Regions from separate parts of the Lactiplantibacillus sp. YT640 genome, predicted to be linked through region 1. Evidence: predicted binding sites of a transcription regulator. Region 1 holds the regulator's gene; each other region holds the start of a gene.
What was found. The regulator Rex, encoded in region 1, represses fermentation and respiration genes when NADH is low (regulators of the CRP and FNR family bind a similar motif). The targets are predictions, from matches to a motif close to TTGTGAANTANTTCACAA.
Positions count from the first base shown of each region.

Region 2: a site for Rex is predicted at 1,988-2,005, ahead of pplA (extracellular electron transfer flavoprotein PplA). Genes of this name have one in related genera too.
Region 3: a site for Rex is predicted at 2,079-2,096, ahead of ACOV1R_RS11925 (class II fumarate hydratase). Genes of this name have one in related genera too.

Region 1 covers NZ_JBMNVY010000013.1:51,437-55,731, forward strand. Annotated here, with positions in the region: gene ACOV1R_RS09655 (ABC-F family ATP-binding cassette domain-containing protein) at 1-1,161, opposite strand, end outside; gene ACOV1R_RS09660 (redox-sensing transcriptional repressor Rex) at 1,330-2,007, shown strand; gene ACOV1R_RS09665 (CPBP family intramembrane glutamic endopeptidase) at 2,172-2,816, opposite strand; gene groES (co-chaperone GroES) at 3,009-3,293, shown strand; gene groL (chaperonin GroEL) at 3,349-4,295, shown strand, end outside.
Region 2 covers NZ_JBMNVY010000008.1:32,965-37,259, reverse strand. Annotated here, with positions in the region: gene ACOV1R_RS07440 (NAD(P)/FAD-dependent oxidoreductase) at 1-1,744, opposite strand, end outside; gene pplA (extracellular electron transfer flavoprotein PplA) at 2,027-2,953, shown strand; gene ACOV1R_RS07430 (FAD:protein FMN transferase) at 3,293-4,295, shown strand, end outside.
Region 3 covers NZ_JBMNVY010000021.1:39,732-44,026, reverse strand. Annotated here, with positions in the region: partial or broken gene ltrA (group II intron reverse transcriptase/maturase) at 279-1,665, shown strand; gene ACOV1R_RS11925 (class II fumarate hydratase) at 2,140-3,522, shown strand; gene ACOV1R_RS11920 (flavocytochrome c) at 3,695-4,295, shown strand, end outside.

The DNA.
Region 1 (4,295 bases):
GGCCTGGCCTTTAATGAATGGAATCTGTCCCAAAATACTCTTTAGGAAAGTCGATTTTCCAATACCGTTCGGTCCAACGATGGCAATAGCTTCATGTTTCTTAATATTCAAGTTGTCGGGTTCCGAAAGAATCTGACCATCATAGCCCACGGCTGCATCTTTGACGGTCAACACAATGTTGCCGCTTTGTTTAGCCGCATGAAAGCCAAAGTGGGCAGTCTTCTCGTCACTATCAGGGCGGTCAAGGCAGTCCATCTTTGCTAACTGCTTACGCCGAGCCTGGGCCCGTTTTGTCGTAGAAGCACGCACGATGTTACGATTAACAAAGTCTTCAAGCTTGCTGATCTCCGCTTGTTGCTTTTCATAATGTTTCCATTGTGCTTGGATTCGAGCCGCTTTTTCTTGCACAAACTGGTCGTAGTTACCAGTGTAGTGCACCATTTCATGGTGTGATAAGTCATAGACTTCGTTAACGACCCGGTCTAAGAAATAACGGTCATGGCTAACGATTAGCAGCGCACCAGAGTAAGACTGGAGATAGCTTTCCAACCAAGTAAGGGTTTCGACGTCCAAGTGGTTCGTCGGTTCGTCAAGGATAAGCAAGTCCCGTTTTTCAAGTAACAACTTGGCCAAGGCCAACTGGGTCTTTTGTCCACCGGATAGTGCCGTCACCGACTTATCGTACACATCGGCGTCGAATTGGAAGCCGTGCAACACGCCCCGAATCTCAGCTTGGTAGCCGTACCCGTTTTTTTGTTGAAATTCAGTTTGAATCTGATCATAGGTTTTCAGGGTCTGTTGATAAGCCTGCTCATCATTCATGATTGCGGGGTCGCTCAATTGATTTTCGAGCTGGTGCATCCGTTTTTCGATGGCATGTAACTCAGCAAAGACACTACTCATTTCTTCCCAAATCGTATTGTTACTATCCAGTCCTTGGTCTTGCGCCAAGTAACCGATTGTTAAGCCCTTGCGCATTGAAATATGGCCTTCGTCCGGTACCGTTTCGCCGGCAATCATTTTAAGTAAGGTTGATTTTCCGGCCCCGTTTCGACCGACAAGGGCCACCCGAGCGTGTTCTTGAATATCCATTTGTACGTTATCGAACAAGACATCGGCGCCAAAACGCCGCATAACTTGCTGTACTTGTAGTAAAATCACGCTTTATTAAGCTCCTTTCACATTTAATTCGTGACATAATTGTAGCATATTGTAACGGCCTGACCCAATTATTCGGAATAATAAGTAATTATTATTTCACAAAGTCACGCGTTATGCTAGAATAGTGTCAGCAAATTCACAAACTTTTAATTAGGAGGACACGTCCGAATGGCAGAAACAAAAATTCCACGGGCAACGGCAAAACGGTTACCGATTTATTACCGCTATTTAAATATCTTGCTAGATGCAGATAAGAAGCGGGTCTCATCGACCGAGTTGTCCGAGGCGGTTAAAGTAGATTCAGCAACGATTCGGCGAGATTTCTCGTATTTTGGGGCGCTCGGCAAACGAGGGTATGGATACGATGTTGAAACGTTACTTGCATTTTTCAAAAAGATTTTAAATCAAGACACCTTAACGAATGTTGCTTTAATTGGGGTCGGTAATTTGGGCCACGCCCTACTGAACTTTAATTTTCACAAAAACAGTAATGTCCGCATTTCAGCAGCATTTGATGTCAACGAGGCGATTGCCAATACAGTCCAAAGTGGGGTTCCAGTGTACCCAATGACGGAGCTCAAAAAGCAATTGATCGAACAACAGATTGAGATTGCTATCTTAACGGTGCCAACCACGGTTGTTCAGAAAATTACCGATGACTTGGTTGATGCAAACGTCAAAGGAATCATGAACTTTACGCCGTTACGAATCTCCGTTCCTGAGACAGTACGGGTTCAGAACGTTGATTTGACCAACGAATTACAAACATTGATCTACTTCATTGAACATTACGGTCAGCAATTAGGTGACAATGGTAATGACGATGAAAATGAGACTGAAGATTAATAACTCGCTTTATCTTTGAAATTAAATGGCTATAAAAAGGCCTCTCTGAATTATTCAGGGAAGCCTTTTTAACATACTTAGATCACGAATCATTGATTGTAACGTATAAATATTCGGTGAAAATTAACGTTGAAACGCTAGGTTAGCGCTACCTAGTAATGATACTAGTGCAGTAAGCCTAATAATGTGGGTAACACAACCGATGCGTTCATTAGGATGTGAGCCGTCATCGATGTTTGAATCCGACCGGTGTGCTGGTATAACCAGCAGAATAATAACCCGATAAAGGCATAGAGGATAAAGTGACCATCCGCATGTGCAAAGCTAAATAGCACACTAGAAATCAAGGCCGCCCCAATCTGACCAGTAACCGCACTTAGATTGCCAAAGATAACTTTGCGGAAGACGATTTCTTCCATAATCGGGGCACCGACAATGATGGCTAAGAAGAAAGCGGGATATTGTTGCCCAACAGTTAAGAGGGTGGTCGTGTTGGTTGACGCTGTTGACTGTCCCAGTAAAGCCGTCATTTTTAAAATGATGACTTGACCAACGATGACTAGGACAAGACCGATCAATCCCCAGATGAACGTCATGAACCAGTTACTTGGTTGTTTTTCAACAACGTTTTTTGTCCGCATGCGACTCGCCAACCAGATGAGTAGGATTGCACCGACTAAGTAGTCGACCGTTTGAATCACGAATACTTGGGCCCCTAGCTGATGGAAAGCAGTCACAAGGACGCTCGGTAGTGCGTAAATAATAAAGTAGATGATAAGAATAAAGATTGATTGGCGGCGATTAACCATCAAGTCACGTCCTTTTAAAAGTTTGATTTAAGATTTATTGATACTTCAATAGTATTCATTATAGTCGATTTGACATTCTTTGACTAATAATTGACAAATCACTTGCAATCTTGAATTAAAATGATATAGTTGACAATGTAATTAGCACTTGAGGTTGAGGAGTGCTAAAAAAGAATAAATGGAGGGATTCACGTGTTAAAACCATTAGGAGATCGCGTTATCTTGCAACAACAAGAAGAAGAAGAACAAACAATTGGCGGTATTGTCATTGCCAATAACGCTAAGGAAAAGCCCCAAAGCGGTAAGGTTGTTGCCGTCAATGACGGTCGTGTTTTAGATAACGGGACAAAAGTTGACCCCAGCGTGAAGGTCGGCGATCAAGTATTATTCGATAAGTATGCCGGTACCGAAGTCAAGTATCAAGGTGCTAAGTATTTGGTATTGCACGAAAAAGATATTGTTGCAATCGAAGACTAATCCATTTAAATTGCGCAACTTAAAATAAATTAAATTCATGAGGTGAATAGAGATAATGGCTAAAGAATTAAAGTTCTCTGAAGATGCACGTTCAGCGATGCTAAAAGGTGTCGATCAATTAGCTGACACAGTTAAGTCAACGTTAGGTCCTAAGGGTCGCAACGTTGTTTTGGAACAATCATATGGTTCACCAACAATTACTAATGATGGTGTAACGATTGCTAAGGCGATCGAATTAGACGATCATTTCGAAAACATGGGTGCTAAGTTAGTTTCTGAAGTTGCTTCAAAGACTAATGACATCGCTGGTGATGGGACGACTACTGCAACGGTCTTAACACAATCAATCGTTAATGAAGGTATGAAGAACGTTACGGCCGGTGCTAACCCTGTTGGCATTCGTCGTGGGATTGAAGAAGCTACTAAGACGGCGGTTGACTCATTACACGCTATGGCACACGAAGTTAAGACGCAAGAAGATATTGCGCAAATCGCTTCTGTATCTTCAGCAAGTGAAGAAACTGGTAAATTGATTGCCGAAGCCATGGAAAAAGTTGGTCATGACGGTGTTATCACGATTGAAGAATCACGTGGTGTTGATACTAGCTTAGACGTTGTTGAAGGGATGCAATTCGACCGCGGCTACTTATCACAATACATGGTTACTGATAATGATAAGATGGAGGCGGATCTTGACAATCCATATATCTTAATTACTGATAAGAAGATTTCAAACATTCAAGATATCTTACCACTATTACAATCCATCGTTGAACAAGGCAAGCCATTGTTGATCATTGCTGATGACATTTCTGGTGAAGCTTTACCAACCTTAGTCTTGAACAAGATGCGTGGGACGTTTAACGTTGTCGCCGTTAAGGCACCCGGTTTTGGTGATCGGCGTAAGGAACAATTACAAGATATCGCTATCTTAACTGGCGGGACGGTTATCACTGACGACCTTGGCCTTGAATTGAAGGACACGACCATCGATCAATTAGG
Region 2 (4,295 bases), on a different contig from region 1:
ACATGCCAGATAAGCAGAAGACGACAACTAAGCCAATGGTGACTGCGTTAGCAAACCAAGTAAAGAGTCCGAAGAAAATACATAATGCAATGACGATTTCAACACAAGTCATGAATTTCTGGAAGAAGAGGGCCATTTGCATGTTCGGAATGAAGACCTTGGTAATTGATTCGAACCAATGTGGCATTTTGTCAAAGACCATCAGGGGTTCTTTACCGTACATGTATGAAAGACTGAAGACACCCTTAGCGGCTTTAGCGGTTGACGTGGCAGCTTCAGAAGCACCACTGGTTGCAGCGGCTTTAGTTGCTTGAGAGGCACCACTGGTTGCGGCCACGGTAATCCATTCGAATGGTAACCGTAACTTGTCAGTGAACCAGGATTCAGATCCCTGAACTTTAGTCCAGCAGTCCCATAACCACATGGCACCATAGAAGAACCGCAGTGGCACACTCCAGAGTACGTTACCAGCCCGTGAGACCCAACCGCGGAAGACGTTACGGTTATTACGAGTCCGGAAGAATTCGTGCATGAAGTACTGGAATAGGTAGTAACCTGAGAAAATCTGAACGTAGTACATCCAGTTGATGGCGTGTTTTAAAAGCACGGCAATAAAACCAGAGACGTTCCACTTCTCTAAAACTTGTGCAACGGCATATTTGGAACCAATTGAGTCGACGGATGCTTGATAAGCGCCCTTAAATGGCTTGATCGTAACGTCAGTCTGGTCAACGTTCTTAATAATACCTTCGACGGCCTTAGCTGCGGTTTCTTCAGCCCCTTGAACGATTTGTGGGACTGGCCGTGGTTGGTCAGGTTCTTGGTAGCTGGTTGAATCACCGGCTAAGAAGATATTGTTACAATCCTTAGCTTGCATGAATTCATTGGCCATCAAGCGACCACCGCGGGGGTTAGTTTCAATGCCGAACTTTTTAACGATACTATTAGCACGAACACCGGCTGTCCAGATTAACGTGTAGGTTGGAATTGGATCCTTGCCTTTTAAGTTAACATGGTCTTCACAGACTTCGGTAATCATGGAGTTCGTCATGATTTTGACACCATGTTTTTCCATGTACTTAGCGGCCTTACCGGCTTGCGTCCGGTTGAGCATGTTAATAATAGTCGGCGCTGCTTCGACCAATTGGAGCGTGATTTCACTTGGATCGAGCTTGTTGTCTCGAGCCAAAACATCACGATATTCGATTAATTCACCAATCAGTTCAGAACCAGTAAAACCAGAACCACAGACTGTAAAGGTCAACATGGCTTTGCGCTTAGCAGGGTCGAGCTCCGCCGCCCCCCGCCGAATAATTGCAGATAAGTGAGCACGCAATGCCATCGCTTGTTCGAAGGACCACAATTCGAAGCCGTGTTCCTTAACACCGGGAGTCCCAAAGTCATTGGATTCCCCACCCAAACTAATTAAAAGTTGATCATATTGATAACTTCCGTGTTCGGTAGTAACTGTTTGTGCCTTTTTGTCGATGCCCGTCACGGTATCGGTCACGAGACGAACGTTTTTTCGCCGTGCGAACAACCGTTGCAAATCATATTGGATATGCTCAGGTTCCACCCGTTCGGTAGCAACTTCATGTAATTCAGTCATATACGTGAAGTATGAATGCCGGTCAATCAACGTAATCTCGACGTCTGCATTTTTTTTGAAATGCTTAGACAGTTTCTTGGTTGCGTAAACACCAGCAAACCCCGCACCGACAACGACAATATTTTTCTTTGCCATTGCGTAACAACTCCCTTGAATAATAGTGTAAAAAGATAATTCCACTAATAATTATAACGATAATGTAAGCGGTTGTCTATGGATTATGGGAAAGAATGCATAAACTATCACATTATCTAAGCCGCGAAAATAGTGGCATCGAGGTTTGAACGGAAAACGTTGTCAATACCGCTATTATTAGGCTAAAATATCATTTTTTTAATGGAATGGGATTGACTATTACCAGTTTAAACGTTAAGATTAATGTGAATTTTCATACAAAAAGGTTAGGAGTGGGATATCATGAAATTCAAATCAGTTATTACGGGTGCTTCAGTTGTTGCAATTTCAGCTTTAGCTTTAGCAGGTTGTGGCAGCAGTTCTTCAAGTTCTAGCTCGAGTTCATCCAAGAAGAGTTCATCTTCAAGCTCATCAGCTAAGACAACTAAGGTTGCTAAATTAACCGCTGGCAGCAAAATGAAAGCGGGTACTTATAACCTTGAAGAAGAAAATTATTCACATGGTTATCGGACCAAGATGAGTATCACAGTTAATAACAACGGTAAAATCACTAAGTCCAGTTATGACCAAGTGAACAAGAACGGCAAGTCCAAAGTTGATGATACTTCATATAACAAACAAATGAAGAAGATCGCTGGGACTAACCCCAAGACTTACATGCCTAAGTTAAACAAGACGCTGACGGGCTCTGCCGCTACTGGTAACGTGGGCTCCATTGATGTTGTGACTGGTGCGACTGAATCATCAAAGACCTTCCAAAACTACACACAACAATTAGTTCAAGCTGCCCAAGCGGGTAACAAGTCGACCATTAAGATTGACAATGGTGCCAAGATGAAAGATGGTACCTACAAGTTGAACGAAAAGAACTACTCACACGGTTACAAAGTTACTTTCGCAATCACGGTCAAGGATAATAAGATTACGAAGTCTGAATATAACCAAGTGAACAAGAATGGCAAGTCCAAAGTTGACGATGCAGCTTACAACAAGCAAATGAAGAAGGTTGCTAAGACTAACCCTAAGACTTATCAACCAGCTTTGAACAAGTCATTAGTTAAGAGTAGTGATCCAACTAAGGTTGACGTTGTCACGGGTGCCACTGAATCTTCTAACACCTTTATTATGTACGCGGAACAATTACAAAACGCGGCACAAAAGGGTGACACCAACACGATTACTGTTGACAACATGATTTTCTCTGAATAAGCAATTTAATTATTAGATTCTTTTGAGGCCTGAGGCGCATGCTGAGGGCCTTTTGTTTTTAATTGAACAACCACAAAAGTTTGTCACTCAGTTGGGCACGACTTTGAGCAAGCTAAATCCATACATGGATATTGGTTTAAAAAATAATAGTGGCGGTGAATGTTAAGTGCAAAATGGCTGTGGTAGTACAAACCCGACCGTCGAGTTGTACCGTTTGCTGTAGGTGCGCTGATGTCAGACTAGCGTAGAAAAGCTTGGATGACGCGCAAACAGTCTCACCGGATGAATCAAGACTTTGGTATAATGACAATTGAAATTAAAAATAGGGGAAGTATTGGAATGAAGCTAAAAAAATGGGTTCGAATTGGATTAATTGTTGCAATGATCGTGCCATTGACGGCGTGTGGGACGAGTACGAGTCGCAAAAATGCTGCTAGTAGCCGACCCAAACCAACTAAGGTCGTCAAGACGCCGATCGAGGATACCCAGTTCATGATGGGCACAGTTGTCACGTTGCGGATTTATAATAAGGGTAAGGATAACGTGTTAGCTGGGGCGTTTAAGCTGTTGAAAACGGAAGCTAAGGAAATTACGGTCAATCAAAAAGGATCTGAAATTGATAAGATCAACGCCGCTGCCGGTAAAAAGCCAGTGGCTGTCAGCAAGGATATCTACCCAATGATCAAAGCAGCTTACTATTATAGTAAGAATTCAGACGAATCCTTTGATTTAGCCATTGGTCCGATCACATCACTCTGGCATATTGGATTTTCCGATGCCAAGGTGCCCACTCAACAAGAAATTGATAAGAACGTTAAGCTGGTAGACTACAAAAAAGTTAAATTAAATGACAAGAAACGGACCGTTTATCTAGAAGAAAAGGGAATGCAACTAGACCTTGGTGGGATTGCCAAGGGTTACATGACCGATCAAGTGAAGACGTACTTATTAAATCATGGGGTTTCAACGGCCATTATTGACCTCGGTGGTAATATTTATGTTCTGGGTGACAGCCCTAAAGGAACGAAGTCAGGTAACTGGACAGTCGGTATCCAAGATCCAAAAGCGTCACGGGGTACGGCCATTGGCTCACTACCTGCTAAGAATAAGTCAATCGTTACTTCTGGGATCTATGAACGCTATTTGAAGAAGAATGGTAAAGTTTACAGTCATTTGATGGACCCACAAACAGGGGCACCTTATCAAAACAATTTGATGGGCGTTTCCATCATCTCGAAGAAGTCGGTGGATGGCGATGCACTATCGACGGCCACCTTTGACAAAGGCCTCAAAGGCGGGATGAAGTACATTAATGGTAAAGCGGATCAAGGTATTGGGGCCA
Region 3 (4,295 bases), on a different contig from region 1:
CGATGTACAAGAAGTGGCTACAAGGCTGATTAGACTGGATGAAGTTGCTTCACAAACTGAAGTCCTACACTACTTGAAGTCGAAGTTAGTAAAGCCAACGGTTGCATGGTATGAAAGCTATCATTCTTACCCGGGGAGGCCTGTCGGATAAGCTCCCAACAAGGACGCCGATATGGGTTTACAGGAGTAAACTAGTCAGCCGAGGTCATAGTAATCTGCCGTATGGCAGATGAAGGACTGAACAATAATAATTCTCACCGATACTGGAGGTGTTGGTAGTGCGAAGATTGCAGAAAACAGAACAAGCTGACCGCCAAGGGATGAATAGTCTGGAAGACAAAGAGTATCTTGGGGCGCATCGTACTACTAACGGTGAAAGTACGGCGCAGGATGGCATTCAATTTGTAGACCGGGTCCTTCCTTGCAAGTAGTAATCTGAACCTAGCGTTTAAGCGTGTTCGGAGGAATAAGGGCGTAGCTGGAATTGACGGCATGACCGTTGACCAACTGGCCGAATATATTTACAAGAACCGGGAAGAACTCCTAGAGAGTTTACGTAATGGAATATATCGGCCGCAACCAGTCAGACGGGTAGAGATACCAAAACTCGATGGCTCAACCAGAAAACTGGGAGTACCTACAGTTGTTGATCGTATGATCCAATAAGCTGTGGTACAGGTGCTTTCGCCGATATACGAACAAGTATTTTCCGACAATAGCTATGGATTCCGACCAGGTCGGAGTGCGCATGACGCGATTCAAAGTGTCACCGAACTCTACAATCAAGGCTACCACTATGTGGTAGACCTCGATTTAAAGGCATACTTTGATACGGTTAACCACGACTTACTAATGAACTTCATCAAACAACGAGTAACTGATCCATGGCTACTCCACCTAATTCGGCGCTTCCTAACAAGCGGGGTCATGAATGGCGAGCTGTTTCGAAAGACGACGAAGGGAACACCACAAGGTGGGAACCTGTCGCCGCTGCTGGCCAATATTTATCTCAACGAGTTGGACAAGCTATTGACCCAGCGGGGCCACCGATTTGTGCGCTATGCCGATGACTGTAATATTTATGCCAGAAGTAAGCGAGCGGGAGAACGAGTCTTACGCAATGTCACAATCTTTCTTGAAATTAAGTTGAAACTAACAATTAACTGTCATAAAACGACGGTTGGCTCACCACTCCGACTAAAGTTTCTAGGATTTACGCTCGGTGTAGACCGTAATGGGGCATATGCACGACCGCACAAGGTCGTGAAACAGCGAATCAAACAAGCCCTTAAGATAATGACTGGGCGAAGTCGTGGAATTAGTTGGTTAATGTTGATGAAGAAAATTAAACAGAAAATGCGAGGATGGCTACAGTACTATGGGATTGGCAAGATGAAGACGTTTATTCAACAACTGGACCAATGGTTGCGAAGTAGGATTAGACAGTTGATATGGAAACGGTGGAAGAAAATCAAAACCCGATATCGTGAGCTAATTAAGCTAGGAATGACACCGGAACAGGCCAAGACTAATGCCAATACCCGCAAGGGATATTGGCGAATTGCCCATAATAAAACACTAACCTATACGTATACAAATCAAAAGCTGGAGCGTCTTGGACTAATAAACCTGTCCAAGACACTCCAGCAAATACAGAGTGCTTAAATTATTGAACCGCCGTATACGGAACCGTACGTACGGTGGTGTGAGAGGTCGGTAATTGAAATAATCAATTACCTCCTACTCGATTGCAACCGAATTTGATAAAAAAGTTTTACTAGTTAACCATACGTCGTTCTTTTGATTTGCCTGATTTCATCTCTTTTCAACTATGACTCGATATTTTGTGGTTTGGTATATTTAGGTCTACAAATAAGAAAAAGTGACAATTATGAGTAAAATTAAGCAAGAGGAATAAATAAGAACATGTGAAAAAATAAACATTTTTATCTAGAACTCATTCTAAGCAATCTTTGTATGCTAATATACTGATACATAAACCTCATAACTAATACTTATAGCTAAAACTGAGTTTGACTATAGCTATATGGGGGCGCTAAACTAGGATTATAAACTAAATGTTATTTTTTTCACACACTTAGTAAGCGCTTACCAACACATTAATTGGAGGTTATCAACATGACAGAATATCGAGTTGAATCAGATACTTTAGGCGAAGTTAAAATTCCTGCGAACGCCTTATGGGGTGCTCAGACAGAACGGAGTCGCCATAACTTTCCGACTGGTACGAAGATGCCGTTGGAAATGATTCGGGCATTACTTCAAATTAAGCGGGCCGCAGCGATTGCGAATAAAGAAGTTGAAGCAATGACTGCTGAAAAAGCTGATTTAATCGTGGCTGCCATTGATAAGTTATTAGCGCTCGACGATGAAGATTTGCGTAAGGACTTTCCGCTGGTTGTTTACCAAACTGGTTCGGGGACGCAAACGAATATGAACGTTAATGAAGTGGTCGCACACATGGCTGGTAAGATCAATCCTGATATTGAAATCTTGCCGAACGACGATGTTAACCATGGTCAAAGCTCTAACGATATCTTCCCAACGGCGATGAACATTACGGCCGCAGTTGCCGTGGATAAGCTGATTGCCGCAGCGGAACACTTATTAGCGGAATTGAAGATCAAACAAAAGAAGTACTGGCGGGTAGTAAAGATCGGCCGGACCCATCTTCAAGATGCAACGCCATTAACTTTTGGCCAAGAAGTGAGTGGTTGGGCCAGTGCGATTGAACATGATATTGCCTACTTAAAACAGTTGAATCCAACGTTAGGCGAGCTTGCAATGGGTGGGACCGCCGTTGGGACTGGTCTAAATGCTGCCCCTCATTTTGCTGAAAATATTGCTGCGGCGATGAGCAAATTGTATGGGATTGAATTTACGGCTGATTCCAATAAGTTCTATGGTTTGGCCCATCATTCTGGCTTAAACGTGGTTCACGGGGCCATCAAGACCCTAGCAGCCGATTTGATGAAGATTGCCAATGATGTGCGGTTCTTGGCAAGCGGTCCACGGGCCGGTTATGACGAATTAAACATTCCGGCTAACGAACCCGGCTCATCAATCATGCCTGGGAAAGTTAACCCAACCCAAGCTGAAGCCATCACTATGGCAGCGGTACGAGTTATGGGGAATGACGTGGTCGTCGATTTAGCTTCTAGCCAAGGTAATTTTGAAATGAACGTTTACAAGACCGTTTTGATTGATGCCTTCCTTGAATCTGCTGAATTGTTAGCTGGAACGATTACCGGCTTCACTGACCGAATGATTGCTGGTTTGACGGTCAACCAAGACCGGATGGCAGAGTTAGTCGACAGTTCCTTGATGACGGTTACGGCATTGTCACCACATATTGGCTATCATGATAGTGCGATGATTGCTCAAGCAGCTGAAAAAGCGGGGACGACATTGCGTGAAGCAGCCATCAAGTCTGGCAAAGTAACCGCGGAACAATTCGATGAATGGATGGTTCCACTGGATATGACGAATATTGATGATTAAGCTAAAATAAGTATTGATCGGCGTTGAACCGTTAACGTGGATCAAGGTGGCACGGGTCATTGTTCCTAGACTTGGAATGGTGGCCCGTGTCCAGTTAACGACAATAATAAATGAGATTTTGGTTCCATCCTGGGGAATACCCCGGACGAATTGAGAGGAGAAGTGGCAATCAATGGCTGAAAAGTTTACATTTACACCAACCGCCTTAGCGGATCTAAAACCGAACTATGACGTAGTGATTATTGGATCGGGGGGCGCGGGTTTGACTGCGGCAATCCAGGCACATGAATTGGGCCTGAACCCGGTTATTTTAGAAAAAATGCCGAAAATCGGTGGTAACACCACCCGGGCTTCATCCGGTATGAATGCGGCGGAGACGAACGTCCAATTGCATCACCATATTGTTGATAGTTTTGGCGATTTCTACGGCGAAACCCTTAAAGGTGGTGGCGGTATGAATAACCAAGCACTGTTGAAATTCTTCACGGAACACAGTGCGCTCGCAATTGACTGGTTAGCAGACCACGGCATTAAGTTGGATGATTTGACGATTACTGGTGGGATGAGTGTGATGCGGACTCATCGGCCAAGTTCCATGGCTCCCATTGGTGGTTTCTTAGTCACTGAGTTGTTGAAACAAGTGGCGGCTGACCAGTTACCACTCTTCACAGATGTCAAAGTCGATGAACTACTCGTCGAAGCCGGCAAAATTAGTGGCGTCAAGGCAACAACCCCAGATGGAGCTGTCACGATTACGGCTGGAGCCGTCTTGT